DNA from 3 places in the Pseudoalteromonas sp. A25 genome. Region 3 is predicted to be linked to each of the others. Evidence: predicted binding sites of a transcription regulator. Region 3 holds the regulator's gene; each other region holds the start of a gene.
What was found. The regulator ArgR, encoded in region 3, controls arginine synthesis, uptake and breakdown. The targets are predictions, from matches to a motif close to ANTGAATANNTATTCANT.

Region 1 (10,532 bases), on a different replicon from region 3:
ATTATTATTAAACTTGAGCAAGAGCTTGGCTGGCAGGCAATGGGTGAAGCTATCAACATTCGATGTTTTACTCATGATCCTAGCGTAAAATCTAGTTTAAAATTTTTACGAAAAACGCCTTGGGCAAGAGAAAAAGTTGAACAGCTTTATCTTGATACATTCCATGGCTTTGTTTGGCCATCAATAAAAAAGTAAATATTTAACTGAGCTTCTACTTCTGATAGAGCGCTTTATACGCTTCGACGATTTTTTCTTTAGTTCTCGGTGCTAGCGCTTTATTACAAGCAAAATAAAGCTGTGCACCAAAGTTTTTCAGTGTATATTTTTTTTCTAATAGAGAGGTCTTACGTTCTGTTGTTCTCTTATGCTCAAACTGCACATCACTCAAAATAACCAGATCCACAAAGCCCTTTCTTGTTGCAAGCAGCTCAAAAACATTATCAAAACTTGAGATCATAATTAGGTGCCTATCCTCTTCAAAGCCCCGCTCTTTTAAATACAAATGACTGAAGTTTTGCCTTATAACGGCTGTTTTATATTGCAAAGCGTCATCTAACTTTTCGATGTTGTATTTTTTAGAACGCAAGCCATAAAAAGAGGTGGTGAAACCGCTGATTGGAAATAGCCAATCAAAAAGCTTTTCTCTGGAGTCAGAGCGCGCAATTGAAAAAATACAACTATTGGGGTTTCGTTGGGCCGCATTGTAAGATACCGACCATTGATTGACACTGAATGTATAGTCCACTTCCGCTTTATTCAAAACGGCTTTGATTTTCTCTGCAGCTGATCCAACTAACACACCTTCATGATTAGTGTATTGAAAATCTGGGAAATCCTCCGTCATGACGTTGAGCGTGTTTGCATTGGATGCAAAACAAACAAAACTCAAAACCAATAACCATAAACGCATTCAGTAACTACCTGTAACCATGTGAACTAAAAGAAAATATAGCGCATTTGGCACAATTAGAACAGAAATGATACAAAAACGACTGCTTAAGTGAAGCCGTCGTTTTTGTATTACTGATTACTGAGATAGAAAGTTATGAGTTATTAATCGCATCTATTAAAAATGCCGATATTTTTGCACCTTCTCGCAGAGTGGTCTCTGAACTTGTTTGACCCACTAACGAACTGTCTGTAAACGGAGCAATTTCCATCATGTCAGCCCCTGTGATTGGAAACTCTGCTCTAAGCGCATTGAGTATCGTCAATGCCTCATCAGGTGTCATACCGTTCCCCTCTGGCGTGCCTGTTGCAGAGGCAAACTCTTCATCTAATGCATCAATATCAAAGCTTACATATAGTTCATCAACGTTGTCGGATTTTAATTGTGCTATCACCTGCTGCGCAATTGTTTGTGCACCCTGCTCACGAATTTCATGAGCCCAATGCTGTTTCACCCCAAATGTTGACTCCCAATGTGCTTTATCCTTGCCACTCGAGCGAATACCAAACTGGATCAGATGGTGAGGAGCAGGTAAAAACTCTAGAATATGTGTGCACCAAGAGCCAAAACATAAGTCAATACCCAAGCGCTCCACCAACAAATCAGTATGGGCATCAAAATGGATTATAGCAGTACGTTTGCCACTATCACGCTTGGCTTTTAAATACGACTTGGTTAAAGGGTAACTAATTGAATGGTCGCCACCAATTCCGAATATACCTTTATCTGGGTGTTGTTGATAAAAGCCATCACAAACATCTTCAGTGATTGATAATGGTGATACGTAATACTCACTGTTTTCATTGTGGTAAAGTGCTTTTTGACAGTTACTTATGGTCGCTTCATTTAAGTATTTATCATGTAATAAATGAGGGATAACGCGAACATCACCTAGGTCAAACGCGCTTACTTGTGGCTGTTGCTCTATCAAGGTTGAGCGCAAAAAGAGTGGTCCCCAATTGGCACCTCTTAAAATACCGCCACCACAGTCAGAACTGATCCCAAGTATTGCCGCCTTGTACTCACTTTGCTCTAAGTTTTCCAACGAGGCTTTCCACAGAGCATCAACCCCTTCAGTTTGACCGTACAGCTTAGTCCTCAATGCGTCTTTTCTTTCTTTGGCTGTGTTGACAGTAAAAACACCGTCTCCAGGGGGACACAAACAGTGCTCAAGTTTTTGTATAAATTGTTGTTTTGTACTCGCCATGTGAAGCCTCCAAAGATAATAACTTTTGCATATTAATGCGCTTTACTATTTTTTTACTCTGCGTCATTCCCATATAAATCAACGCACACTAGCTTGAATGTAAAGGGTTAATGAATTTATGAACAAAAAATAAATTTTAATAATAAACAATACGTTATGAATAGTAATTAGTTCATAAAGTATCTATCGCGCAGTAATAAATCCAAACTTAACGGAGGTATAACATCGTGGTTGTTAATGTCAACCACGGTGGCAGTGGGTCGCCTGCAACACCGTGGTTTTATATTCATAACTCATGAATAGTTACGGTTTATTCGTAACCTCTTGGCTTTTTAGTTTTTATAATAGCGATATAGCCATGCCAACTCGCATAGCTCAACAATGGCATGATAATAATAAAGCCAGCCGTGCCTGTTAAAAACCCTAGCAGCACAAGCAGCACTATTAACGCACACCACACAACCATAGCGCTTACATTCGTTTTAACAGCGTGCATTGAACTAATCACCGCCGTCATAATATCGACTCTACGCTCCATCATTATTTGTGGGGTAAAGGCTGAAATTGCAAATACAGCCGCCATCAGCACGCCACCCACCAGCGTACCTAAGGTTAAAAATGCCGATAACTGCTCAAATGTAGGATCAGTTACATTGGGGTACAGTGCATGGATCAGCGCAGCCAAGCGCATCCAAATTATCATGATGACCATCAGTAAAATAGCAAAGCCCCATTCACCAGCGGGATTTCTAAACATTGATTTGAGACTGTGTCTAAACGTTGGTGTGTGGCCTTTTTCTAATTCCCATGCAACATCATAAAGGCCCGCAGCAAAGGCTGGACCAATCAATGCAAAAGCAACCGCTGCTGGTAAAATCACTAAATGAGTGCCTGATTGATACACGAGCCACATTATTGTGGCCGGGATAATAGTAAAAACTAAACCATAAACCAAACTCAAGATTGGCGCTCGAGTCATGTCTTTAAATGCAAGAGCAAGCCAATGAAAAGCGGCAAATGTTCCTATTTTGTTACTTTCAAAGCAACGCGCAAATTCTGTATTTTTATCAATTGGTGGAGATGCTGGCATAATAAGTCCTCTTATATTGCTACACTTAAGGTTTAGAAGATCAAACTTAAAGATGCAAGTAAGCGCAGAACTGAGACAAAAATAGGACATCCGTCCTGTACTTTGAGTCCAGTAATAATAAACATTACGCTTTAGATAAAAATAAGGTTTACTATGGATAAGGTATTTCATTTAGGGCTAGATAAACAGGCACTAAACGGCGCAACTCTGGCAATTGTACCGGGCGATCCTGAGCGTGCAAAACGCATTGCGCACAAGCTAAACGACCCTATCTGTTTAGCCCAAACTCGTGAATTTCATGTCTACAGAGCCACACTTAACAACCACTCTGTTGTAATTTGCTCAACGGGTATTGGTGGTCCATCTACTTCCATAGCTGTAGAAGAGTTGGCTCAATTAGGTATTCGTACTTTCTTACGCATTGGTACAACAGGCGCAATACAACCCCATATAAATGAGGGCGACGTTTTAGTTAGCACAGCTTCCGTCAGGTTAGACGGTGCAAGTCAGCATTTTGCTCCTTTAAGTTACCCTGCTGTTTCAGACTTTCACTGTACACAAGCAATGGTGAATGCGTGTGAACAGTTAGATATCCCGCACCATATCGGTATAACTGCTTCTAGTGATACATTTTACCCAGGCCAAGAACGTTACGATACCTACTCAGGCTATGTAAACAAAGCATTTCAAGGTAGTTGCGAAGAGTGGCAAAAGTTAAATGTCATGAACTATGAAATGGAGTCAGCGACACTATTTACGATGTGCGCGGCTTTAGGCCTAAAAGCGGCTTGTGTGGCGGGCGTACTTGTTAACAGAACTCGTCAGGAGATCCCAACAGTTGACCACGCAAAAGTCGAACATGACTCTGTTGCGGTCGTGATCAAAGCTGCTGAATTACTTCTTAAATAACTTTTAAGTTAAAGGCCTCTGTATACAGAGGCCCTAAAAACACAATGACCAGCATTTAGTTAAGCTTTGCAGTAATATAGTTAGGCTTAATGTCTGCGTTATAACTCGCTAAAACAGCCTCAGCAACTGCTGTTTGATTCTCAAGTCCATCGCTTTGCACTAAAGTAACCTCACATATACCCGCCTGCTCTACAGTTAGTCCTGCAAGTGCGAGCTGACTTAATGCACTTTGCATTGGTGATAAACTAGGGTTATAGGCTGCGTTCTCGGCGTAGCGACCATAAAAATTACCATGAGATGCAGTGCATATTTCAACTGCTGATAAGTTTTTAGAATAAGGAGCGTAGGCGCGTTGTAAGTGAGACTTTAACTGCTCACTGATCTCACTCGACAAATCAGTGATTGCTAACGCACTGCTGTCAAGTAAGCGCGCAGAATTTCCAAGCTCTTGCGGGCCGAATGCACTTGGCAATAACTCATGCAAGTGTGTGTTTAAGCTTGGCAACATGATCTTGAGCTGTTTAGCTGTGGATAGTTCATTCATAAATTGACGGCAATGACCACACGGTGCATCAGTGATTGCCATCGCACTGACCTCTTTTGCACCATTTAGCCATGCATTATTTATTGCTGACTGCTCAGCATGAACGACGAGGCATAAGGCCTGATGAGAAAACTCTAAATTGGCACCTAGATATGCATTTCCACTAATTTTATCGTAGGCGACTGCGCCAACATTAAAATGCGAGATCGGTGCCACAGAAAATGTTGCGGCTACAGGAAGTAAGGCTTTGAGCAACGCATCCATATCGCAATCTAGTTGCTGTTGTAGGTCGCTTAGTTGTTCTTTTGAAAAATAACCGCGTGTATGCTTTGCTTGGCGTTGTAATTGTTTTAATTGTTGCGGATTAAATACTGCCATTATTGGGAACATAATTGATTAATGGCAGCACAGTTTAAGCAGAATCTATAAATTACACAACCATTGCTTTGCAGATTTAAAGCATTCGAAGTTTTCTGCATTGACGTTGTAACGCTTTGCTTTTTGTAAAATTAAGTCGTGCATGTATCCCTCGAAACCCACTACTCTTGCTACAGTGAAATCGCGCAAATAATGTGCAACCTTTGGCATAAAATCAACAATATCAATCGCAGCAAAGCGGTGCTCTACCTCACTCAAGTCAATTAATATTTTTGAACTGTTATGAGCTTTAGCGTAGTCATTGGCGATTCGATAAACACTCACAACATCATCGGCGCTAACGCAACCGCGCAACGTCATTAAGATTAACGATGTCGTATCATCATATGTGATACTAGTAGACAGTGTTGACATTGGACCTCAATTATAATTGCAAAAAAGCTTAGCTTCGCTAGCTCGAACATAAAACAACCAACTGGTATAACCAGTCGAACGATTTTATTTAAATGCAGACCGAAGTCAATAAAATTAATCAAAAACACCTACTAAAAACAAAAAACCAACCCTAAAGGATTGGTTTTTACTCTACTATCAGCAAAACAGCCAAAGTGAACATTAAAGCTGCTTTTGTTTGCTCGTCTAACCAGTATTTCGCATACCTGCAGCAATACCTGTCATCGTGATCATTAATGCGTTATCAATGTCATCACTGTGTCCGGAGCGAGCTCGATTGAGTAGCTCAACTTGCAGCACATTAAGTGGATCGGTGTAAGGGTTTCGCAGCGCAATAGACTCTTTTATCCAAGGTTGAGCAGACAACAACGTTGAGTCAGGCGCAAGACGTTGAACGAGGTCACGAGCTTGGCTCAACTCATCTCTAAGCTTTTTGCCCAAAGGTTTATAATCGTCATCGACTAACCCTTTCTCATAGTGTTCGCTTAACCAGCTATCCGCTTTGCAAAATACCATCTCTAGCATCTCTAGCCGAGTTCTAAAAAATGGCCAACGCTCACTCATTTCTTTTAATGTTTGCTCTGAATAAGTCTCAACAGCGGCACTTAAACCTTGTAAAGCACCTAACCAAGCAGGCAGCATGAGTCTGTTTTGACTCCACGCAAAAATCCAAGGTATTGCACGTAGACTCTCCACTCCCCCATTCGGATTACGCTTTGCGGGTCTGGAGCCCAATGGCAACTTGGCCAACTCCACTTCTGGCGTTGCCATTCTAAAGTACGGAACAAATTGCGGGTTTTCTCTGACAATACTGCGATAATGTTCGCACGAAGCGCTGCTGATCAGCTCCATAACCTCCTGCCAGCTAGCTTCTGGTTGAGGCGGAGGCAATAGATTACTCTCAATAATCGCACCACTGTATATAGCTAAGCTCTGGATCGCTACTTTTGGTAAACCAAATTTAAAGCGGATCATTTCACCTTGCTCAGTCACTCGCAAACCATTTTTTAATGAACCAGGAGGCTGAGAACGTAAAGCTTGCGCTGCTGGCGCACCACCACGACCTATCGTACCGCCGCGACCATGGAATAAAATAAGCTCGATATCTTGTTGCTCACAAATGTCGACTAGTTTCTCCATGGCACTATATTGGGCCCAACCAGCGGCCATCATTCCCGCATCTTTTGCAGAGTCTGAGTAGCCAATCATCACAAACTGTTTGCGATTTATATGCTGTCGATACCATGATTGAGCAAACAGCTCTGTCATTACCTGTGCACTGCGATTTAAGTCATCTAAAGTTTCAAATAAAGGCGCAACAGGTAATTTAAATTTGCAACCACTTTCTTGCAGTAATAACTCAACCGCCAATACATCAGACGCATTTTGCGCCATTGAAATGATATATATACCCAATGCATGTTCATCTTGATTGGCTATCACTGCAAATGTATCTAATACTTCTTGCACATTGCTGCTGGGCTGCCAATGTTTTGGTATCAAAGGCCTGCGAGAGTTTAACTCTGCCAATAAAAACGCTTGTTTATCTTGCTCCGACCAATCAGCGTACTTTCCAAGCCCTAAATACCCAGTCAACTCACTAAACACCTCCGTATGGCGCGCAGAATCTTGACGAATATCGAGTTTACATAAATTAATACCAAAACAATTTAAGCGTCTGATCACATCTAGTAATAATCCATTGGCAATAACATGCATGTTCACATTGCACAAAGATCGATATATCAGCTCTAAAGGCGCTTTAAGTTGAGAAACTTGCGTAATTTTATCTTGCTTTTTGGTTGGTTCATTTTTGATTTTGTGTTCGAGTGCAAAAATTGTTTCGCTAACTTGCGCTTTGAGTAATTTTAGTAAATAGCGATACGGTTCACTTTGCTCTGAAACATACTCCTTAAGCTCGTCACTTGCGCAATGCATTGACAGCTCAGCACCCAGCTTATCTAAATCTCGATAATACAGATCCAGCGCCATCCAACGGCCATGGTCAAGTACGGTTTGAGTGATTTGTGCTGTCACAAAAGGGTTACCATCTCGATCTCCGCCCATCCATGACGTGAAAGCGACGGGTGAAAAGTCCTCTGGTAACTTAAGAGCTAATATCTCCTCACTGTAGCTGTGAAATTGACGAATAAACTCAGGGACTGCATGCCAAAGGCTATTTTCAATAACAGCGAAACCCCACTTTGCTTCGTCTAATGGCGTAGGTCGCTTGCCCCGTATATCGTTGGTATGCCAAGCTTGGCAAATCAGCTGCTCAATTCTGTCAAGCAAGTAGGCCTGGTGGTGATCATCTAAAACATGTAGCTCTAGCGCCTCTAAACATTCACTCAATTCAACATGCTTACTAATTATGGTGCGTCTAGTAACTTCGGTAGGGTGAGCTGTAAGTACCAAGTCCATCTTTAAGTTTGCAATAACCTGCGCAACTTGGTTCAAGTTCAGCGAGCCATCGTCTACGTTTGCTTTAAGCTGTGTTAACGTACTTTTTAAAGTACTTAGCATTCCATCTGGCGCGCCTTGCTTTGATATCGTATGAAACTGCTCAGCTACATTGGCCAAATTTAAGAAGTGATTAAAAGCGCGAGCGACCGGCAATAGCTCTTCATCGGTCAAGCCATGGAGTGTATCAATAAGTAAGGCGCGGTCTTGCTCATTACCATTACGAGATGACTTAGATAATTTACGAATTTGCTCCACTTTATCGAGCACTTTTTGACCTTGGGCCTGTTTTATCGTTTTTCCTAACAGTTCACCTAACATACTGACGTTAGTACGTAACGTTTGATATTGCTCAGTCATGATGCATCCTTTGTCTAGATTTTATACTACTCACTATACCGAGATTAATTCGATTTACGAGCGATCTCTTTTTATCTGTTAACCGTAAACTAATGTATCAAAGTTAAAGTTAGACGTGACATGAAAATATTTTATGATAGCCAATGCCCGTTGTGTGTAGCAGAGATGAAAAGCTTGCAATCCTATGATCAACAGGGCTGCATTACGCTTGTTGATTTGCATGATGAGCGCTTTCCCGAGCAATATCCTGATATCGATAGAAACCAAGCACTTAAAGTACTTCATCTGCAAGACTGCGAAGGCACAGTGTGGTTCGGCTTAGACGCCACCTATCAAGCATGGAAAGCTGTTGGCAAACACCGATGGCTTAAAGTATTGCGTATTGTGCCCATCCGCTGGGCAGCAGATTGGTGTTATCTATTTTTTGCCAAGCATCGCATTGCAATTTCGAAAGTATTAATGCCTAACCAGTGTGCGCGTTCTGGGTGTAACATCAATGAGTAACACAACAATTATCATCATTGGCGCTAACGGTGAAATTGCCAAAGCGTTTATGCATGAGCAAAGAATAAAGTACCCTCACCACACATTGATAACCATCAGTCGCGGGCCTTTTGAGCAACTAGATGCTCATCATGAGCATTTTTTATGCGACAACTCAGAGCAAAGCATCAACAACCTAGCACCCCAAATAGAATCACACATAGCCAACGCGCAAAGCGTGACCATTTTCAATGGGCAATTGCATAATGACAAGTTTGTACCAGAAAAACGCCTAGAAGATATGAGTGAGCAATATCTAATTTGGCTTTTTAAAACGAATACCATCACTCCCATGCTTTGGCTAAAAGCCATAGGACAACGCTTGACCAACCAAAGCCGTTGCGTCATTACCGTATTAAGTGCCCGGGTGGCAAGTATAGACGACAATCAACTTGGTGGTTGGTATAGCTACAGAGCCAGTAAAACTGCTTTGAACATGGCAGTCAAAACGGTATCTATAGAGCTTGCTAGGCGAGCGAAACACTGCAAATGTGTTTTATTTCATCCGGGTACTACCGACAGCAGCTTATCTAAGCCATTTCAAAAAAATGTACCCGAAGGCAAGCTATTCACGCCTCAATTTGTTGCACAGCAGCTTAGTCATTTAATTACAACTAGAGTGGTAGATGGGCAAGTTGACTACATCGACTGGCAAGGAAAAACAATTAATTGGTAATGAGTTCAATTCATAAAGGTATCGCATGCACTTTTCAAAACAACATATCGACGCATTAGACAAACAAACCCGTGTTCATTTGATTAACTCTTTGTCAGGGTTTAAAAGCGCGAATCTCATTGGCACAGCCGACAAGCAAGGTAAAGAGAACTTGGCTATCGTAAGCTCGGTATTTCACCTTGGTGCCAACCCACCTCTGATTGGCATGATTATGCGGCCACACTCAGTACCGAGACACACATTAGAAAACATTTTAGAAACTGGCCATTACACCATAAACCATATACATACAGAAATTGTTGAAAAAGCGCATCAAACATCAGCGCGGTATGACAAAGCGATTTCAGAATTTTCGGCTGTAGGGCTAACGCCACAATACCATGAACCATGCATGGCACCTTTTGTGAAAGAGAGCAAATTAAAAATTGCGGTAACACTTAAAAGCACTCAAACAATCGAGCTGAATCAAACCGAACTCGTTATTGGTGAGATAACTGATATTTATTTAGAAGACGACGCAGCGTATTGCCACGATGGGTTCTTAGACTTAGAGCAGTTACAAACAGTGGCCATTAGTGGCCTTGATAGATATCACACAACGTCAGGCCTTACTCGGTTGAGCTACGCTAAAGTCGACAACCCACTTCAAACACTGCCGATTAAAGCGCATAAAAAATATAACTCTTAGCAATAGCAATCTTTTCTTGCACTTAGTTTACTAATAATGGTCCAATGTAATACATTAGCTTTATTTATCGCTTTAACACTAGCATGAGGTTTAAGCGGTTTCACTTAGCACCAAACATTGTCAAATAATAGGAGACGTAACATGTGGCACAAAAAACTAAAAGTTGCCCTATGTGTCGGTATGTTGGCATGGGCATTACCAAGTAACGCAGGTTTAGAAGAAGGTATCGAAGCTGCCAATAAAGGTGACTTTGAAGTTGCATTGAAGGAGTTTAG
Region 2 (10,532 bases), 670 kb from region 3:
GTCTATAAATTGATATACATTTTCGCTCATACTTCCCCCTATTGAGCCTGCACACGAAGTTCAGCACTACTGCGTGCTCTGTGCCCTAATAGGCCTTTAAGATCGCTAGATTTAGGTTTAACTAGTTTGAACATCGGCAAATACAAATCAAAGTTAGCCAACACTTGCTCGGCACGTGATGAACAAGTTAGATCTAAATGCTCTGCAATTAAGCCTCGCAAATGTTCTTGATGCGACGCCAGTTCAGTCAGTTCAACCACTTCAACAAGCTCTGGGTTAATACGTTTTTCAAAGTCATTGCCCTCATCTAACACATAGGCAAAACCACCGGTCATACCGGCACCAAAGTTCACCCCTACCGCACCAAGCACACACACCACACCACCGGTCATATATTCGCAGCCATTATCCCCTAGGCCCTCTACAACCGCTTGAACGCCAGAGTTACGCACCGCAAAACGCTCACCTGCTCGCCCTGCAGCAAACAACTTTCCACCTGTTGCACCGTACAAACAGGTATTACCCATGATTGTGGCTTGATGACTGGCAAAGCTCGAACCCATAGGCGGCCTGATCACCAGCTTACCGCCAGCCATACCTTTGCCTACATAATCATTCGCATCACCTACGAGTGTCATCTCCAGACCACCGGCGTTCCACACACCAAAAGACTGGCCAGCTGTACCATGTAGCTCAATAGCAACTGGGTCTGCAGACATACCTTGATTACCATGCTTACTGGCAATATAACCCGATAACATTGCCCCGACCGAACGATCGGTATTAGCTATTCGGTTGACCAAAGAGATCCCTGATTTTTCGTCGATGGCTTGTTTTGCCTTATCAAGCAATAGCTCATTAAGCTTACCCTCATAATGAGAGGTGTTCTTTGCGCTGCAATAAAGCGTCTCACCTGAGGGGTTACTCGGTTGTGCCAGCAAGTTCGATAAATCAAGCTTACTTTGCTTGGCTGTGCGACCTTCTATCACCTCAAGCAGGTCGGTACGGCCAATTAGGTCAACAAGTCTTGTTACCCCTAATTGCGCCATTAACTCACGCGCTTCTTGGGCAATAAACTTAAAATAATTCATCGCCATTTCAGGTAGACCGTGATAATGCTTTTGGCGCAACGTTTCGTCTTGTGTTGCCACACCCGTTGCACAGTTATTGAGATGACAAATTCTTAAATATTTACATCCAAGCGCAACCATAGGGCCGGTACCAAAACCAAAACTCTCGGCACCTAAAATAGCGGCTTTAACAATATCTAAACCCGTTTTTAGACCACCATCGGTTTGTAAACGAATGCGGTGACGCAAGCCGTTTTCAACCAATGCTTGCTGGGTTTCAACTAAACCAAGCTCCCACGGACTCCCCGCATACTTAACTGATGTTAACGGACTTGCACCGGTGCCACCGTCATAACCAGCAATGGTAATAAGGTCGGCATAAGCTTTTGCCACACCCGTGGCAATCGTACCAACACCCGGTTCAGACACGAGCTTCACCGAGATCATGGCATTGGGGTTAACTTGCTTAAGGTCAAAAATTAGCTGAGCTAAATCTTCTATTGAGTAAATGTCATGATGCGGTGGAGGTGAGATCAACGTCACGCCAGGTACTGAATAACGTAACTTCGCTATGTATGGCGTCACTTTTTCACCTGGCAACTGACCGCCCTCGCCCGGCTTCGCGCCCTGCGCTACTTTAATTTGGATCACATCGGCACTTTGCAAGTAATGCGGCGTTACACCAAATCGGCCTGAGGCAACTTGCTTAATACGCGAGTTCTTTTCTGTACCAAAACGCAGTTTATCCTCACCGCCTTCACCTGAGTTAGAGCAACCACCCAAACGGTTCATGGCAATTGCCAATGCTTCGTGCGCCTCTGGCGATAACGCGCCAATACTCATTGCTGCTGAGTCAAAGCGTTTGTAAAGCTCAGTTGCAGGTTCTACATCATCAATACTAACTGCCGTTTGTCCTTTTAAAGCCAACAAATCGCGCAAGTTGGTAATAGGACGATTATTTACCAGATCTGCGTATTTCTGGTAATCAGAATAACTACCAGAGCGCACTGCCACTTGCAGCGTTTGCACAACATCTGGGTTGTATGCATGGTACTCTCCACCATGTACATATTTGAGTAAGCCACCATGGCTGAGCAATTTACGCTTGCTATAAGCGAGCTTATGTAGCTTAGCTTGATCACTTTCAAAGTCTTCAAAACATGCGCCCTGAATGCGGTTTGCAACACCTTTAAAGCATTTTTCAACCACGACATCAGATAGACCAACCGCCTCAAATAGCATTGAACAGCGATAAGAGGCAACCGTGCTAATGCCCATTTTTGACATGATTTTATACAAGCCTTTGTTAATCGCATTACGATAGGCTAGCGTCACTTCACGGTAAGTCTTTTTGATGATGCCTTGATCACACATCGCTACCAATGACTCATATGCCAAGTAAGGATAAATAGCTGTGGCACCAAAGCCTAACAATACTGCAAATTGGTGTGGATCTCTTGCGCTTGCCGTTTCAATAATAATGTTAGAATCGCAACGCAAGTTAGTATCAACTAACCTCCTTTGCACTGCCCCCACAGCCATTGCAGCTGGAACAGGTAACGTTGCCTCACTGATATCTCGGTCGCTCAATACTACCATCACACAACCGGCTTGTGCCATTTGCTGCGCTTCATCGCATATACGATTTATGGCATTTTCTAAGCCCTCATCTGGTTTGTAGTTCAGTGATACCTTGCAGATAGAATAGTGCTCATCGTCTGCATTACGCAGCTGCTGCATATCAGAGTAAGACAATACGGGCGAATCAAACTGTAAGCGCTTAGCATGACCGGTCGTTTCATTAAATACGTTTTGCTCTCTACCAATACATGTAGCCAAAGACATAACGTGATTTTCGCGAAGAGGATCAATGGGCGGGTTGGTTACTTGCGCAAATTTTTGTCTGAAGTAATCAAACAGCGAGCGATAACCTTCTGATAATACTGCAAATGGTGTGTCGTCACCCATTGAACCTGTAGCTTCCTGGCCATTTTGACCCATCACACGCAATACTTGATCAAGCTCTTCATTGGAGTAGCCAAACAGCTTTTGGTAGGTCAATAGCATTTGGTCGTCTACATCTCTGCCACCTGCTTGCTGCTCATCTAACTGCTCAAACGGCGTTAAGCGTTTAACGTTTTGTTCCAACCACGCTTTGTATGGGTGGCGTGCTTTTAGATCTTGGTCAATTTCATCCGATTGCCAAATTTTGCCGTGTAATGTGTCAATTACGAGCAATTCACCGGGTCCAACACGGCCTTTATCAATCACCTCATCAGCGGCGTAATCCCAAATTCCTACCTCTGAGGCTAGTGTAATAAAGCCATCTTGGGTTAATACATAACGCGCAGGCCTAAGTCCATTTCTATCTAAGTTACACGCAGCAAAACGCCCATCCGACATAACAATGCCCGCGGGGCCATCCCAAGGCTCCATGTGCATAGAGTTAAAGTCGTAGAATGCGCGTAAGTCATCGTCCATCGCACGATTTTTTTGCCACGCAGGTGGCACTAGCATGCGCATGGCTCGAAATAAATCCATACCACCAGCTAAAAACAGCTCTAGCATATTATCTAGGCTCGATGAATCTGAACCTTCTTCATTGACAAAAGGTGCTGCACTTTGCAAGTCAGGCAACAACGGCGAAGAGAACTTATAGGCACGAGCTTTTGCCCACTGACGATTGCCAGTAATGGTATTGATTTCACCATTGTGTGCTAAATATCTAAATGGTTGAGCCAACGGCCAACGCGGTTGGGTGTTGGTTGAAAAGCGCTGGTGGAACACACAAATTGCACTTTTCATTCGCATGTCTGCAAGGTCAAGATAGAAGTTTGGCAAATCTGCCGGCATCATCAGACCTTTATACACAGTTACAAGGCCCGAGAGACTCGAAATATAAAACTGCTTATCATCAGCTAAGCGCTTTTCAATTCTGCGCCTTGCAATATAAAGTCGGCGCTCGAGATCTTTTGGTCTCCAGCCTTCTGGCGCACTGACAAATACTTGTTCAAAAATGGGCAATTGCTGCTTTGCAATCGGACCCAGCATTGACGGATCTGTGGGCACTTCTCTGAACCCCACCAGCGTGAGTGTTTCTTTTTCTAATTCTTCACCAACTACTTTTCTTGCAGCGTTCGCAAGTTCACTATCCGTATTTAAAAATAACATGCCGACGGCATAGTTCTTACCTAAGCGCCATTGCTTTTCATCAGCAATAGCACGAAAGAAACTGTCTGGCTTTTGTAATAATAATCCACAGCCATCACCTGTTTTTCCATCAGATGCAATGCCCCCTCGGTGTTGCATCCGATCTAATCCTGTTATCGCTGTGCGAATGAGTTTGTGACTCGCCTGACCATTGATATGAGCTATCAAGCCAAAACCACAATTATCTTTTTCTAGTGCTGAGTCATATAACATGGACTCCTCCCCTTGCTACAACTGCCGTTGGTTACACTTCTAACGATATTTTTGGCAGATATTCAAAATTAGCGAGGTTTTATATGCGAGTCAACAAAATTATGAATACATATTCATGAACTTGAATATTTCTCATTGGTATCAAAAATTAACAAGACACTTCTAAAATAGGATAAAAGTCGCAAAAAAAGATTAAAAAAAGAACATGACACCAGTGTCATTTTAAATTTAAAGTTAAGCTCGTTAAGCTGAAAGATACAGTTTACGTAAACGTAACCCCATAGAAAATGAATAAATATGCAACGTCAAGGTCGTTTGATTGGCTTTCGTTATTTATTCGTTTGCATACTATGCAGTTTAGGCTTGAGCAAATAACAGATTCCGCTTACGGTCAAATCCTGAGGTTTACGCGAACGTCAACCCAACGTCTTGCTTTGTTGATGCGCGATATGAATTAGACATAAAAAAGCCCAACACTTGGTTGGGCTATAAATCTCTCAGAAAAGCCATTTACTCAGCAGAGCTAGACTCTTCTGTTTTATATTTTGCGGCAGTTTCTTGGATAAGCGGTTGTAATTCACCACGTTGGAACATTTCAATAATGATGTCACAGCCACCAATTAACTCACCTTCAACCCATAATTGTGGAAATGTTGGCCAATTTGCATAATGAGGTAGCTCAGCACGAATATCTGGGTTGAGTAAAATATCAACGTAAGCAAATTGTTCACCACATGACATCAATGCTTGTGCTGCTTGTGACGAAAAACCACAGTTAGGTAATTTAGGAGAGCCTTTCATATAAAGAAGAATCGGGTTTTCAGAAATTTGCTGTTTAATTTTATCAATGGTTTCCATCTTTAACCTCAAAGTGACGATAGCATTTGGTCTGTAATAAAATGTGTGCTTGAAATATCACCATTAAGACCACATTTACAATTAGTATTAAGGCAACGCCATTGCTGTTTGCCAAAACTTGAGTAAAATACTCGGGAATTATAGTATCACTATAATGCCAATTCGTATAGAACAGCACTGGTTAAGTGCACAATGTTTGATACTCTTATTTGGCATTCACACAACAAAATGGAGATTAAAATGGCATTTGAACTACCGTCACTACCTTATGCAATCGATGCACTTGAGCCACATATTTCTAGAGAAACATTAGAGTTCCACCACGGCAAGCACCACAACACTTACGTTGTAAAACTAAATGGTTTAGTTGAAGGTACTGAGCTTGCTAACAAAACGTTAGAAGAAGTAGTATGTAGTTCAGAAGGTGGTGTATTCAATAACGCTGCTCAGATCTGGAACCACACTTTCTACTGGCACAGCCTTTCGCCAAATGGTGGCGGTGCGCCAGCTGGTAAAGTTGCAGAGCTTATCAATGCTAAATGGGGCTCATTCGAAGCGTTCCAAGAAGCGTTCAACGACAAAGCGGTAAATAACTTTGGTTCTAGCTGGACTTGGTTAGTACAACTTGCTGACGGTTCATTAGATATCGTAAATACATCGAACGCGGCTACACCGCTTACAGATGCAGGCGTAACACCAATTCTTACGGTTGACCTTTGGGAACACGCTTACTATATCGACTACCGCAACGTTCGTCCTGACTACTTAAAAGGTTTTTGGGCATTAGTTAACTGGGAATTTGCAAACAGCAACCTTGCTTAACAAATCAATCCCACTTAAGCGATAAAACTATTGCAAAAAAAGGCACTTTCGGTGCCTTTTTTATTTCCTCTCATTTTTCATCCAAATGCATTAAATATTTGGAATTTTTAGGCAAATTTCAGATATCAGGACTAAGCTTAAAGTAACCTTTTTCCTTTGTAGACAAATCAGCTTTTTTGAGTAAGCAGGTTACTGGAGGTCGTTATGACGATATTTGAACACTACCAAGCCAGATATGAAGCAGCACAAGAAGAAGAGTACAGTATCGCCGAGTTTCTTGAGATCTGTAAAAATGATAAATCGGCCTACGCAAGTGCTCCTGAACGCCTTTTAATGGCCATTGGCGAGCCAGAGATGATTGATACAGCAAGTGATGCACGCCTGAGTCGCCTTTTTTCGAACCGCGTTATCGCTCGTTACCCTGCATTTAATGAATTTTACGGTATGGAGGATGCAATTGAACAAATTGTTTCTTACCTTAAACATGCCGCTCAAGGGCTAGAAGAATGTAAGCAGGTGTTGTACTTACTGGGTCCCGTGGGCGGTGGTAAATCCTCAATAGCAGAAAAACTCAAGTATTTGATGCAGCAAGTGCCTATTTATGCCATCAAAGGTTCACCTGTAAATGATCACCCTCTTTCTCTTTTTAATCCCATTGAAGATGCTGAGCTACTTGAAAAAGAGTACGGTATAAAACCACGCTACTTAAAAACCGTCATGTCTCCTTGGGCAACAAAAAGACTCCATGAGTTCAATGGCGATATTAGCCAATTCAAAGTAGTTAAACGCTATCCTTCAATTTTAGACCAAATTGCGATAGCTAAAACTGAACCTGGGGATGAAAACAACCAAGATATTTCAGCACTTGTTGGTAAAGTTGATATCAGAAAACTTGAGCACTATGCACAAAATGATCCTGATGCCTATTCTTACTCAGGTGCGTTGTGCTTAGCTAACCAAGGCTTAATGGAATTTGTAGAAATGTTTAAAGCGCCAATCAAGGTGCTACACCCGCTACTGACTGCTACCCAAGAAGGCAATTATAACGGAACCGAAGGCATATCAGCCCTGCCCTTTAATGGCATGATTTTAGCGCACTCTAATGAATCGGAGTGGCAAACTTTTAAAAATAACAAAAACAATGAAGCATTTTTAGACCGAGTTTACATCGTTAAAGTGCCTTATTGTTTGAGAGTGTCTGAAGAAGTAAAAATCTACAACAAGTTAATTGAAAATAGTGAACTATCGTTAGCACCGTGTGCACCTGGGACACTAGAAACGTTGGCTAAATTTGTTGCGCTTTCTCGGATCAAAGAGCCAGAAAACTCTAGCATTTACTCAAAAATGCGTGTGTATGATGGTGAAAGTTTAAAAGACACCGATCCCAAAGCTAAGTCTTATCAAGAGTATCGCGATTATGCTGGTGTAGATGAGGGCATGACAGGGTTATCTACTCGATTTGCATTCAAAATCTTATCTAGAGTGTTCAACTTCGACCACGCTGAAGTTGCAGCCAACCCTGTTCATTTATTTTATGTACTTGAACAACAAATTGAACGTGAGCAATTCAGCGCTGAAGTACAAGAGCGTTACCTAAGTCATCTTAAAGGGTACTTAATCCCTCAGTATGTTGAGTTTATCGGTAAGGAGCTACAAACCGCATACCTAGAATCATACTCTGAGTATGGCCAAAACATATTTGACCGTTATGTCACTTATGCTGATTTTTGGATCCAAGACCAAGAGTACAGAGACCCAGACACAGGACAGTTATTTGATAGAGCAGCTCTCAATGCAGAGCTTGAAAAGATTGAAAAACCGGCTGGCATTTCAAACCCTAAAGATTTCAGAAACGAAATTGTTAATTTTGTACTGCGCGCTAGAGCCCATCACAATGGCCAAAATCCAGTTTGGACTAGCTACGAGAAACTTCGCACTGTTATTGAGAAAAAGATGTTCTCAAACACAGAAGAGTTACTCCCTGTTATTTCATTCAATGCAAAAACTTCTGCAGAAGATCAGAAAAAGCATGAGGATTTTGTTAATCGCATGGTTGAAAAAGGCTATACGCAGAAACAAGTTAGGTTGCTCTCTGAATGGTATCTAAGAGTTAGGAAATCACAGTAATACGATTAGACACTGAGAGGGTGATTTATGGCGCATTTTATAGACCGTCGCCTGAACGGTAAAAACAAAAGTACGCTGAATCGACAGCGCTTCATAAGACGCTATAAGAAGCAGATTAAAGAAGCTGTTTCTGATGCAATTAATAAGCGCAGTGTGACCGATACGAGCAGCGGAGAGAGTATCTCAATCCCTCAACGCGATATTAGCGAACCTGTATTTCATCAAGGCAAAGGGGGGGATCGTGAAATGATCCACCCTGGTAATGACCAATTTAGTACCGGGGACAAAATACAGCGACCTCCCGCGGGCCAAGGTGGGGGATCTGGACCTGGTGATGCCAGTGATCAGGGTGAGGGAGAAGATGATTTTGTATTCTCAATATCAAAAGACGAATATCTGGACCTCTTGTTTGAAGATTTAGAACTGCCAAACCTTCAGCAAAGCCAGCTCGATAAACTTGTGCAGATGAAAACGCACCGAGCTGGTTTTTGTAACGATGGCATGCCTAGTAACCTAGATATAGTTCGCTCTTTAAGAGGCTCTTTGGCGCGCAGAGTCGCTATGTCTGCTAGTAAACGTAGACGACTTGCTGAAGCGGAGGAAGAACTGGCTTTATTGCTAAAAGAGCCGGTTCCACCGCAAGGTAAAATTACCGAGCTAGAGACTGAAATAGCAGAGCTAAAACAAAAAATAGCAGCAGTTCCTTTTATAGATAACTATGATCTGAGATTTCGAAATTATGAAAAACGCCCACACCCAACAAGTAAAGCGGTTATGTTTTGCTTAATGGATGTATCAGGCTCAATGGATCAAGCTACAAAAGATATGGCAAAGCGGTTTTACATTTTGCTTTATCAATTTCTGACTAGAACTTATAAAGATATTGAAGTGGTCTATATTAGGCATCACACTCAAGCAAAAGAAGTTGATGAACAGGAGTTTTTCTACTCGCAAGAAACTGGCGGAACCATAGTATCCAGCGCATTGAAACTAATGGACGAAATAGTCAAGGAGCGCTACTCTCAAGGCGATTGGAATATCTACGCAGCACAAGCATCTGATGGCGACAACTGGGCTGATGATTCACCTCACTGCACAGAAATCATGACGAAAAAATTGCTCAAAGCTGTTAGATACTATGCCTACATCGAGATCACAACGCGAGCTCATCAGAGTTTATGGCGTGAATATCAAGCTATTGCTAATACACACGACAATTTTGCCATGCAGCATATCCGCACAGTTGAAGATATTTATCCGATCTTTAGAGAGTTGTTCAAAAAGAATCGTCAGCAACAAGGCGCGGCTTAGCCACATTGGAGGGAGCTTATGAGTTATAACCCAATGAATGATGGGCCAGATTGGACCTTTGATTTGTTAAACGAGTATCAAGCAGAGATTGCTCGCGTTGCAGAGCATTACAGGTTAGATACCTACCCTAACCAAATTGAGGTGATCACAGCAGAACAAATGATGGACGCATATTCCAGCGTGGGTATGCCCATTGGATATAGCCATTGGTCGTTTGGTAAAAAGTTTATTTCTACAGAGCAAAACTATAAACGTGGCCAAATGGGACTTGCTTACGAGATAGTTATTAACTCAGACCCTTGTATTGCATACTTAATGGAAGAGAATACGCTACCCATGCAGGCATTGGTAATGGCGCATGCTTGCTATGGCCATAACTCCTTTTTTAAAGGTAATTACTTATTTAAAACCTGGACTGATGCTTCATCAATTATCGATTACTTAGTATTTGCAAAAAACTACATTGCACGATGTGAAGAAAAGCACGGCATTGACGAAGTTGAAAACTTGCTAGATTCATGTCATGCATTGATGAATTATGGGGTCGACAGATACAAACGGCCACAGCAAATCTCGATGTATGAAGAGCAAAAAAGACAAAAAGAGCGGGAAGACTATTTACAGTCACAAGTAAACGAATTGTGGCGCACTATTCCTGTTAACCAGCAAGAAGAACAGATGAAAAAAGTTCGCTTCCCAAGCGAACCACAAGAAAATATCCTGTACTTTATTGAAAAAAATGCCCCTCTGTTAGAGTCGTGGCAGCGAGAAGTAATCCGTATCGTTAGAAAAATATCGCAGTATTTCTATCCACAAAGACAAACTCAAGTGATGAACGAGGGATGGGCAACATTCTGGCATTACACCATTTTGAATCATTTATACGACGAAGGAAAAGTATCAGATGCATTCATGTTAGAG
Region 3 (10,532 bases):
ACGAAGAGCTCGCAGACCCTAAATATCAAGGGAAAATTTGTACACGTTCAGGCAAGCATCCATATAACTTAGGCTTGGTTGCATCTATGGTTGCACACCACGGCGAAGCGTACACCAAAAAATGGCTAATGGGTGTAAAGGATAACCTAGCACGTAAGCCTCAAGGGAATGACCGAGCGCAAGTTAAGGCAGTCAAAGAGGGGCTGTGTGATTTAGCATTAGGTAATAGCTATTATTTTGGAAAAATGCTTACCGATGAAAAACAAAAAGAGTGGGCTGAAGCCGTTCATATAAACTTCCCAAATCAACAAAATCGTGGTTCTCACCTCAATGTATCTGGTGTTGTTATGACCAAATACGCTAAAAATGCAGATAACGCGCTTAAACTCATAGAGTTTATGAGTAGCGATGAAGCACAAAACATGTATGCCTCTGTAAATATGGAATATCCAGTAAAGCCTAAGGTGAAGCTATCTCCATTAGTAGCATCATGGGGTAGCTTTAAAGAGGATAACTTACCGCTTGCTGAGATAGCAAAGTATCGCCCAGTGGCTCTTAGATTGATTGATGAAGTTAAATTCGATCTTTAATTCAAGGGGTTGATCTTTGTCTAGATGGCAGGTGACAGCTTGGTCGATAGGACTGTGCCTATCGACACCGCTGGCTTTTTTAATTTTTGAATCGCTGCAAGGCGATTCAGAAGTGTTTTCTCACCTTTGGGATACTGTGTTGTGGGACTATGTTAGCAACACGCTGTTGTTAATTGCTGGAGTTCTGCTACTAAGTTGCTTAATTGCTTTGCCTCTTGGGTGGCTTGCTGCGTACTGTCAGTTTCCGGGAAAACGCTTTTTTGAGTGGGCCTTAATGTTACCACTGGCCATGCCAACTTATATCATTGCTTACATATACACTGACTTACTCGATTATGCAGGGCCCGTTCAAGTGAAATTAAGAACGTGGTTTGATTGGCAATCTCCCAATGATTACTGGTTTTTTGATATCCGTACGTTGCCTGGGGCGGCAGTCATGATTGCATTAGTACTTTATCCCTATCTGTATTTGATATTTAAAACAGCCTTGCGTGAACAGTCATTTAAGTTGGTTCAAGCCAGCCAGCTTATGGGGCAAAGCCCAATTCAAAGCTTTTTTAAGGTGAGTTTACCTATGGCTCGCGGTGCTGTGGTAGCTGCTTTAGCCCTGATAAGTATGGAAACAATGGCTGATTTTGCGACCGTTCATTACTTTGCAGTGAGTACCTTAACTACGGCTGTTTATGATACGTGGTTGGGCTACTACTCATTAACGGCGGCAGCAAAAATATCAGGCATTATGTTATTGTTTTTGTTTGTGGCACTCGCGTTAGAGCGGGCAAGCCGAAATAGTAGTGTGGTTCATGAGCGCCAAACCAGTATTAATGAGGAGGCGCTTTATACACTTACAGGTAAACCTGCCTGGTTGGCGACTGGTTATTGTGTATTGGTACTGCTACTGGCATTTGCATTGCCCGTTGCGGTACTGTTGGGGTATGCAATTGATTATTTTGAGCAAGCATGGAGTAGTGAATTCTTTGTTTATGCTTGGCAAAGCTTGAAGGTAGCGCTGTGGGTTAGTGCGGTAGCAGTATTGATGAGCTTATTAGTTGTTTTTTATCAACGTATTGGCGCTAGCCGCAGTAAGTATGTACCAGGTAAATTTGCCAGTACAGGATACGCATTACCTGGTACAGTGCTTGCCATAGCGGTGTTATTACCATTGACTTTGTTTGATGACAAACTCAATGAGTGGTTTGCACAAAGTAGCTATGAACCTGGCTTACTATTAAGTGGCAGTATTTTTGCGATGATCTTTGCCTATATAGTAAGGTTTTATGCGATAGCTCATGGCGCTGTTGAAGCGAGTTACGTACGAATAAGCCCATCATTGGATATGGCAAGCCAAAGCATGGGTAAAAACCTTATGCAAACACTTAGCCTTGTGCATTTTCCAATGTTAAGACGGGGTATATTAACCGCTGCACTTTTGGTATTTATAGAATGCATGAAAGAATTGCCTGCCGCTTTGCTATTGCGACCTTTTAATTATGAAACGTTAGCAACACATGTATTTCAATATGTAAGTGACGAACAGTTAGAGTTAGCATCTATCTCTGCGTTGTTCATTGTGTTGGTCGGGTTAGTGCCTTTATATATCGTCAATCGTTCAATGGAACAACATAACCAATGAGTAGCCTCATCCTAGAAAAAATATCGTATCAATATCAACAGCAAAATGTGATCAGTGAACTCGATTTAAGTGTTGCTCACAACGAAATTGTTTGTCTGCTTGGGGCCAGTGGGTGCGGAAAGACCACCACATTAAAAGCTATTGCAGGTTTAATTAAGCCGCAACATGGCCGAGTTGTGATCCACGGACAATGCATGAGTAACGAGCAACTGTTTGTTGCCCCACAGCATCGCAATATCGGTATGATGTTTCAAGATTATGCCTTATTTCCCCATTTAAATGTGGCTCAAAACATTGCCTTTGGGTTATCTAAATTACATAAACGCGAACGTCTAGCTCGTGTTGCGCAAATGGTTGAGTTGGTCAGGCTTGAAGGCTTAGAAAAACGCTTTCCGCATGAGCTATCGGGTGGTCAACAGCAACGTGTTGCGATTGCAAGAGCATTAGCTTACAAACCAAATTTGTTGTTGTTGGATGAGCCATTTTCTAATATTGATACTCAGGTGCGCTTTCAGCTCATAAACGACATTCGTAGTATTATTAAAGATCAACAGGTGTCAGCGATTTTTGTTAGTCATTCTAAAGATGAAGCGTTTGCATTTGCAGATAAATTAGCGATTATGCATGAAGGGAAGATTGCCCAATTAGATAATGCTCAGACATTGTTTCAAAAACCCAAAAGTAAAACGGTTGCAGAGTTTTTGGGGCGAGGGATCTACCTAGACGCCAATCGATTTAATGGTCAAAGCGTATCGACTCATTTTGGTGATGTGACGTCTGTAACTGCTTTACCTGATACGCACGAACAAGGCCAAATATATGTGCGCCCGCAGCACTTAGAATTGGTAAATGACCCTACGGGTCAAGTTGAGATCCTACAACAAAGGTTTATTGGCACAGATTACGTCTATCATATTAAAGTGGGCGATCAACAACTTGAAGTTCCAGCACCTGCCGAGCAATTATTAGATACAAATAAACCTGTCTCTTTAAAAATTAAGGCACATGCGGTAAATTTCTTTTCTTAACACTTGATGAATAAAAGGATAAAGCATGGCGCAAGCACAATCAGGGGTCTGTGCTGAAGCAAACCTACACGGGCTGCATTTGTTTTTTAATGTATTAGAAGGTCAGGATGAAGCCGTCCGTGCTGCGCTAGCCAATTGTGAACGCTTGCAAAATGAGTTGAGTGACCGTTTTTCGGAATCTATGGTATCTAGTTTTGTGGCGGTTGGTGCGCAATATTGGCCGCATATTTACCCTGAATTCATTCCTGAGCAGCTCAAGAGCTTTCCTAATGTAACGAGTTCAGAGCATGTTATTCATTCTCAACCGTTCGATCTTTTGTATGTGATACGTTCTGACAGAGAAGATGTTAATTACTTATTTGCTCAAAGTGTTTTGCATATGTTGGCACCTAGTGTGGAGCTGGTGGCGCATGTCCGTGGCTTTAGATTTTTAGATGGGCGAGACTTTAACGGGTTTATCTATGGTGCAAATGCTCCCCATGGGCGTTTTAAGCGTCAAGTGGCACTGATTAACAATCCACAAAAACTAGACGACCAAGGCAGTTACTTGCATGTAATGCGTGTGAAATTTGATATTGATGCTTGGCAGCGTTTACCCTTGGCAGAGCAAGAGCAAATAATGGGTCGTACGCGTTTAGATAATACTTTGCTTGAGCCTGCTCAGCCTGATAGTCATGCCACATTAACTGAATTAAAAGATGAGCGAGGACAGGCTCTGTTGCTAGATCAAAGTATGCCCTTTGGAGATGTTTTTGAACAGGGCAGCTTGTGGCTAAGCTGCTCAGCTCATGGGGCTGCGTTTGAGCAAGTACTAACTTCTAGGCTAGGTAATGCAAATTGTTATGATCCATTACTTGATTACAGTCAAGCTGATATGGGGGCTGCATTTTTTGCCCCATCTGTACAGTTTTTAAGTGATATGGCGAAACTGTGCGAGCAGCAAGAGTGAGCAAAATAGTTTGCTCACAAATATTAATTTAAACGTTATCAAACAATGTTTTTACACGCTCAAGCGTGGCATCAATTTCTGATATTTTAGCCGGTGCGATAAATATCGTATCATCGCCAGCGATTGTGCCCAACACGCCATCGGCTGTGCCTAAAGAGTCAAGTAAACGAGCAATAAGTTGAGCGGCACCAGGGCTGGTGCGAATAATAATCATCATTTCGTTATGCATAATATCTATAACAAGCTGACGAAGCGGGCTTTTAGCTGTCGGCACGCCCATCTCTGCAGGTAAGCAATAGACCATTTCTTGTTTAGCATTTCGGGTTCTAACTGCGCCAAATTTACTAAGCATACGTGATACTTTGCTTTGGCTGACATTATCAAACCCTTGCTCTTTTAAGGCTTCGACAATTTCGCCTTGAGAACCAAAGTTTTCTTCTTTCAACAGGGCTTTAAAGGCTTTGATCAGAGCTTCTTGTTTTTCTTGTGGTTGCATAAGGTTTTATTTCTATTTAAAGCGGTTTATTGGATTTTACACAAAACTGGCTAGTTACCCAAATTTTCGGCAACTGTGCCGACTGCTTATCTTTAATACAAGGTGAGTTTTAGTAATCGTAAAGACTACAGTGTGTAAAGCTTTACAACTATAGTCGAAAAAATCATGAAAATAACTCGGATTAATTTGTTTTTAGCGGCGCTTTTCATTATCTTTACAGCTCATTTAATTCCACCTTCAAATTATGGAGAATTCACATGAAAGTTGCTGTATTAGGTGCCGCTGGCGGTATCGGTCAGGCTCTATCGCTTTTACTTAAAAATGGCTTGCCTGCAGGCTCTGAGCTAGCACTATACGATGTTGCACCAGTTGTACCAGGTGTAGCTGTTGACCTTTCTCACATTCCAACTGCAGTTAAAGTTGCAGGTTTTGGCGCTGATGATTTAGATGCTGCGTTAGTTGGCGCTGATATCGTGCTTATCCCAGCAGGTATGCCTCGTAAACCAGGTATGGACCGTGCTGACCTATTTAACGTAAATGCGGGCATCATCAAAACATTGGCTGAAGGTATTGTTAAAAACTGTCCTAAAGCATTGGTAGGTGTTATCACTAACCCTGTAAACGGCACTGTACCAATCGTTGCTGAAGTATTCAAAAAAGCGGGTACTTATGAAGCTTCACGTGTATTCGGTGTAACAACACTTGACGTTATTCGTTCAGAAGCTTTTGTTGCTGAGCTTAAAGGCGTTGATGTATCTGAAGTAAAAGTACCAGTTATCGGTGGTCACTCAGGCACTACAATTCTACCGCTACTTTCTCAAGTTCCTGGTGTTACTTTCACTGACGAAGAAGTTGCTGCGCTTACTCCACGTATCCAAAATGCAGGTACTGAAGTAGTAAATGCTAAAGCCGGTGGTGGTTCAGCGACACTTTCAATGGGCGCTGCGGCTGCACGTTTCTGCTTCTCTTTAGTTAAAGGCCTACAAGGCGAGAGCAATGTAGTAGATTACGCATATGTTGCTGTAGAAAACGGTGATGCTCCATACTTTGCACACCCGGTACGTTTAGGCCAAAATGGTGTTGAAGAAATCCTATCTTACGGCGAGCTAAGTGCGTTTGAGCAAAAAGCTAAAGAAGATATGCTTGAAACATTACACAAAGACATCCAAGAGGGTGTTGACTTTATGGCTAAATAAGCCGTTTGGTTTTTTGAAAAGCCTGCATAGTATGCAGGCTTTTTTTTTTGGTCACAAAAAAGACCTCGGTTGAGGCCTTAAATATTGGGTTTAAAATTAGTTATTCATTGCTAATCTTAATTCTCTATTACGCTCTAACTGCGTAAGCAAATCTTTGGCGACTGGCTTGAATAGCGCTAACTGATCCTTTGGCAATGGCTGAGATTTAGGTAGCTGAACTGTTTTAGGGTTGCGGTGTACACCATTTACTAAAAACTCATAGTGTAAATGAGCGCCAGTTACACGACCGGTTGCACCAACAGTACCAATTTTTTGGCCTTGCTTTACTTTTTGACCCGTTTTAACCATACGTTTATTTAAGTGCAGATACTTTGTAACGTATTTACTACCATGTTGAATAAACACATAGTTACCGTTTAGTCGGTTGTAGCTAGACTTAATTACCTTTCCGTTACCAGAGGCGACGACTGGCGTGCCAGTGCGAGCTGAGTAGTCAATTCCTCTATGTGCCGTCACTCTGCCAGTTACAGGGTGTTTACGGCGAGGGTTAAAGCTAGAACTGATATATTTAAAGTTAACGGGTGCACGCAAGAACGCTTTTTTCATGCTGCGCCCTTCAGGTGTGTAAAAATTACCATCAGTGTGACGAATGGCGCTATAGCGTTCACCTTGGTTGATAAATTCTGCAGCGATGATTTTGCCTGTGCCAATTTCTTCGCCATCTACAAAGTGCGACTCATAAATCAGTGAGAAGCTGTCGCCTTTACGAATGTCATTAGCAAAATCGACGTCCCAGCCAAAAATATCTGCAAAATTCATGATCTGACGCTCAGACAGCCCTGAAGTGATCCCTGCGGTCCAAAAACTTGAAGAGATTTCACCGCCTGCTGATTTGGCAACCGTTTCTATTTCTTTGCTTTGAATCGCTGTGTCGTAGTCGCCGTTTTGATTGAGTGTCACTAGTAATGTGTCTGTTTTTGAAAGCACATATTTTAGCTGAACAAGCTCGCCACTTTGATCTTTCGCAAAGCTTAAAACTTCACCTGGATGAATTTTAGTGAGTTTACGTGTTTCTTCATTGGTGTTAACCAACTGGTGTAACGTTTGCGCAGAAAACCCAGCTCTTTTAAAGATAATTGCAAGGTTGTCACCTGACTTAACCTCATGATCAATAAAATTATATTCTACTTTAGGTGGGGGGCTTTCGGTGTTTACGGCATTAAGCTCGGTTAAGTGCTCAACAGTTTCGCTGACCTTAACAGGTAATTCATATCGCTTACCAACTTCTAATGCATTTTTATCATGATCTTTAGATGCAGTTGCTTTTTCTGAAGGCCATAGCGCAACAACCAACATTAACGAGATGAGACTAACAATAAGCAGTTTGTGTTTTTTAGGGAGCTTATACACCACGTGAACCATAACGCGCCTTTTCTGCTGTCAATATTTTTACCAATAATATTGCAGGATATACGCAATAAAGCAGCAATACCAGTATTTTGTGCATTTAAACTCGCTCAAATATAGGCTAGAATCGGGCGATAAACTGAATATTTGGAGCGATGAATGGTGGACTTTGAAACTGCATTTGCAGAGATAAAACGCGGTGCAGAAGAAATTCTTGTAGAAGATGACTTAAAAGAAAAACTCAAATCAGGTAAAAAGCTAAAAATCAAAGCGGGTTTTGATCCAACAGCACCTGATTTACATTTGGGTCACACTGTTCTAATCAATAAACTAAAGACATTCCAAGATTTAGGTCATGAGGTGATTTTCTTGATTGGTGACTTTACCGGTATGATAGGTGATCCAACTGGGAAAAATGTCACCCGTAAGCCACTGACTAAAGAAGATGTACTTGCTAACGCTGAAACCTATAAAGAACAAGTGTTTAAGATCTTAGATCCAGCAAAAACAACGGTCGCGTTTAACTCTACTTGGATGGAAAAGTTGGGCAGTGCAGGTATGATCAAACTCGCAGCGCGCCAAACCGTTGCTCGTATGTTGGAACGCGATGATTTTAAAAAGCGTTATGCTGGCGGTCAATCAATTGCGATCCATGAGTTTCTATATCCGCTCGTGCAAGGGTGGGACTCTGTGGCACTTGAAGCGGACGTAGAGCTTGGTGGCACCGATCAGCGTTTTAATCTTCTGATGGGCCGTGAGCTACAAAAAGAAGAAGGACAGAAACCACAAACAGTATTAATGATGCCTCTACTTGAAGGCACCGATGGCGTGCAGAAAATGTCAAAATCACTTGGCAATTATATTGGTATTACTGATGCGCCAAATGATATGTTTGGTAAAGTTATGTCTATTTCTGATGATTTGATGTGGCGTTATTACGAGCTTTTAAGTGCGCTTTCTTTAGACGAAATTGCAGCATTGAAAGAACAAGTTGCAGATGGCCGTAACCCTCGTGATGTTAAGATTGAGTTTGCCAAAGAAATGATTGCCCGCTTTCATAGTGCAGATGACGCAGAGGCGGCACATCAAGACTTTATTAAACGTTTCCAGAAAAACGCTTTACCAGATGATATTCCTGAAGTTAGCATTACGATTGACGAGCCGACAACATTTATCACAAATCTTCTAAAAGAGGCTGGTCTTGTTGCGAGCACCTCTGAAGCGATGCGTATGATAAAGCAGGGTGCAGTGAAGCTTAATGGTGAAGAGAAAGTTACCGACAGTAAACTTGCGGTTGAAAAAGGGAGTACCGCTATTTACCAAGTTGGAAAACGTAAGTTCGCCAAAGTAACCGTGAACTAGTAGGTGCCATAATACGGCAAGTAAACTAAAGCCAGCATATTTGCTGGCTTTTTGTTTTTTGCATTACATCTTAAAAAGGGTGCCACCTAAGGTGAAGGCTAGCCAGCAAAGTAATAATAATAAAAAGAAAAATGCTCTGATACGATCTAGTAGGGTGAGCATGGCATCAATATCAGCGGGTTCTGGGTGTCTTTCAACACCGACCCGCATTTTCTCAAAACGTTGGTCTAAATAAAAGCACGGACCCCCTAGCTGGACTTTGAGGTTGGCTGCAAAGAATGACAAAACCCAGCCACTATTCTTTTGATAAAAGTATCGGGCATAATGTCTCAGGTAGTGAATCACTTTTTTAAGGTGTAATGGCATTGCCATTAGGAATACAAAAGCTCGCAGTGGTAGCCACTCAACAACATAAATTGTATTTTTTAAAACGCTCATAAACCGGCTATTGGGTTTTATATCTTTGCGCCATGCTTGATCGCATATCAGCAAAAGTTTATATGCTAGCGCAAAAAGAGGGCCCAACAGCAAGTAGAATAAGATGATTAAATAATAATGCCTTACTGTACGTAAGCATGTGCTGTCTATACAGGCTTTACTGATCCCCACGCTAGATAACTTGCTGACATCTCGGGCAACAATATTACTAAGTAGTTGTCGAGCGGTTGATTTTTGCCCTTGTTTAAGTAACGTGGCTATGCGTTTTGCTCTAGTCGTTATTCTTGTATCTAAGCACAAATAAAGCACAAGCCCTCCTAACCAGGTAGGGTAGTAAGCAAATTGTGCAATTGAAAAACATAAAATGATGACAGTTAATGATGGCAATAAAAACGCTAGGGTCCCACTTAAGTACTGGTATCCCGCAGGTGATGTGCTTTGATACACTCGCTTTGCAATGGCTTTAAAAACCAACGCTAAGATGGTGTTTGGATGGTAGCTGTTTAGTAGTGGAACAAAATGTGCTGCAGCTAGAGATAAAGTGAATATGAGCAAGCCCTGTTGGGCTTGCATTAACTCTAAAAGCATATTACAGCTTTGTATCCACTAACTTTTCAAGTAGCGCGATGACTAACTTAGAAGAGTTTATAGACGCAACTTCTAGATACTCTTCAAAAGATTGTGGAGACTCTTTACCCGCGATATCAGATAAAGAACGAATAACAACAAATGGCGTCTCAAGTACGTAACACGCTTGGGCGATTGCAGCACCTTCCATTTCAACAGCTAACATTGTTGGGAAATCTGCACGTGCTTTTTCTATACGCACCGGATCGCACATAAATGAGTCGCCAGTACAAATTAAACCTACCATAGTTTGTTTATCTGCCAAGCTAGCAACACTTTGCTTAGCAGCTTCAATTAATGCTGGATGCGCTTTAAAGCCAGCTGGCATTTGAGGTACTTGTCCGATTTCATAACCAAATGCTGTTACGTCAACGTCATGGTGTTTAACTTCGTCAGAGATCACCACATCACCAACATTTAAACTTGGTTCAAAGCCACCAGCAGAACCGGTATTAATCACACAATCTGGTGCGAAGTTATCTATTAGCAAGGTTGTCGCAACGGTTGCTGCTACTTTACCAATACCTGACTGCACAAGAGTAACGGTGTGACCTGCCAACTCACCTGTGTAAAAAGTGAAGCCACCTTTGGTTAACTGTTGTTTGTTTTGGATTGCCTCGCGCAAGATGGCAACTTCAGGTTCCATTGCGCCTATAATACCGATTTTCATGATATAAATTCCTAAAAAAACTTGCTTCGTAGTATACCTGAGCAAGCCACAAATGCGAATTTCATTAGCTTAAGTTGTGAACGAAATAATACCAATTTTATTAATACATTGATCATTCTAGCGAGCTAAATAACCT

Region 1: the regulator ArgR is predicted to act here: its motif matches at 2,181-2,198, upstream of GDK41_RS17525 (arginase family protein).
Region 2: the regulator ArgR is predicted to act here: its motif matches at 4,594-4,611, upstream of gltB (glutamate synthase large subunit).

The regions. Positions count from the first base shown of each region.
Region 1 covers NZ_AP021847.1:191,274-201,805, forward strand. The annotation lists gene GDK41_RS17515 (VF530 family DNA-binding protein) at 1-195, shown strand, start outside; gene GDK41_RS17520 (substrate-binding periplasmic protein) at 212-910, opposite strand; gene GDK41_RS17525 (arginase family protein) at 1,044-2,156, opposite strand; gene GDK41_RS17530 (DUF2189 domain-containing protein) at 2,467-3,246, opposite strand; gene udp (uridine phosphorylase) at 3,400-4,155, shown strand; gene cdd (cytidine deaminase) at 4,211-5,077, opposite strand; gene GDK41_RS17545 (hypothetical protein) at 5,123-5,491, opposite strand; gene ppc (phosphoenolpyruvate carboxylase) at 5,717-8,350, opposite strand; gene GDK41_RS17555 (thiol-disulfide oxidoreductase DCC family protein) at 8,471-8,854, shown strand; gene GDK41_RS17560 (short-chain dehydrogenase) at 8,847-9,569, shown strand; gene GDK41_RS17565 (flavin reductase family protein) at 9,595-10,257, shown strand; gene GDK41_RS17570 (tetratricopeptide repeat protein) at 10,399-10,532, shown strand, end outside.
Region 2 covers NZ_AP021846.1:2,417,054-2,427,585, forward strand. The annotation lists gene GDK41_RS10265 (FAD-dependent oxidoreductase) at 1-30, opposite strand, end outside; gene gltB (glutamate synthase large subunit) at 39-4,493, opposite strand; gene GDK41_RS10275 (Grx4 family monothiol glutaredoxin) at 5,004-5,351, opposite strand; gene GDK41_RS10280 (superoxide dismutase) at 5,592-6,173, shown strand; gene GDK41_RS10285 (PrkA family serine protein kinase) at 6,378-8,300, shown strand; gene GDK41_RS10290 (YeaH/YhbH family protein) at 8,328-9,611, shown strand; gene GDK41_RS10295 (SpoVR family protein) at 9,630-10,532, shown strand, end outside.
Region 3 covers NZ_AP021846.1:3,086,183-3,096,714, reverse strand. The annotation lists gene GDK41_RS13355 (Fe(3+) ABC transporter substrate-binding protein) at 1-590, shown strand, start outside; gene GDK41_RS13350 (ABC transporter permease) at 607-2,223, shown strand; gene GDK41_RS13345 (ABC transporter ATP-binding protein) at 2,220-3,251, shown strand; gene GDK41_RS13340 (Dyp-type peroxidase) at 3,277-4,200, shown strand; gene argR (transcriptional regulator ArgR) at 4,229-4,696, opposite strand; gene mdh (malate dehydrogenase) at 4,954-5,892, shown strand; gene GDK41_RS13325 (peptidoglycan DD-metalloendopeptidase family protein) at 5,989-7,314, opposite strand; gene tyrS (tyrosine--tRNA ligase) at 7,462-8,661, shown strand; gene GDK41_RS13315 (cobalamin biosynthesis protein CobD/CbiB) at 8,725-9,687, opposite strand; gene mtnN (5'-methylthioadenosine/S-adenosylhomocysteine nucleosidase) at 9,689-10,396, opposite strand.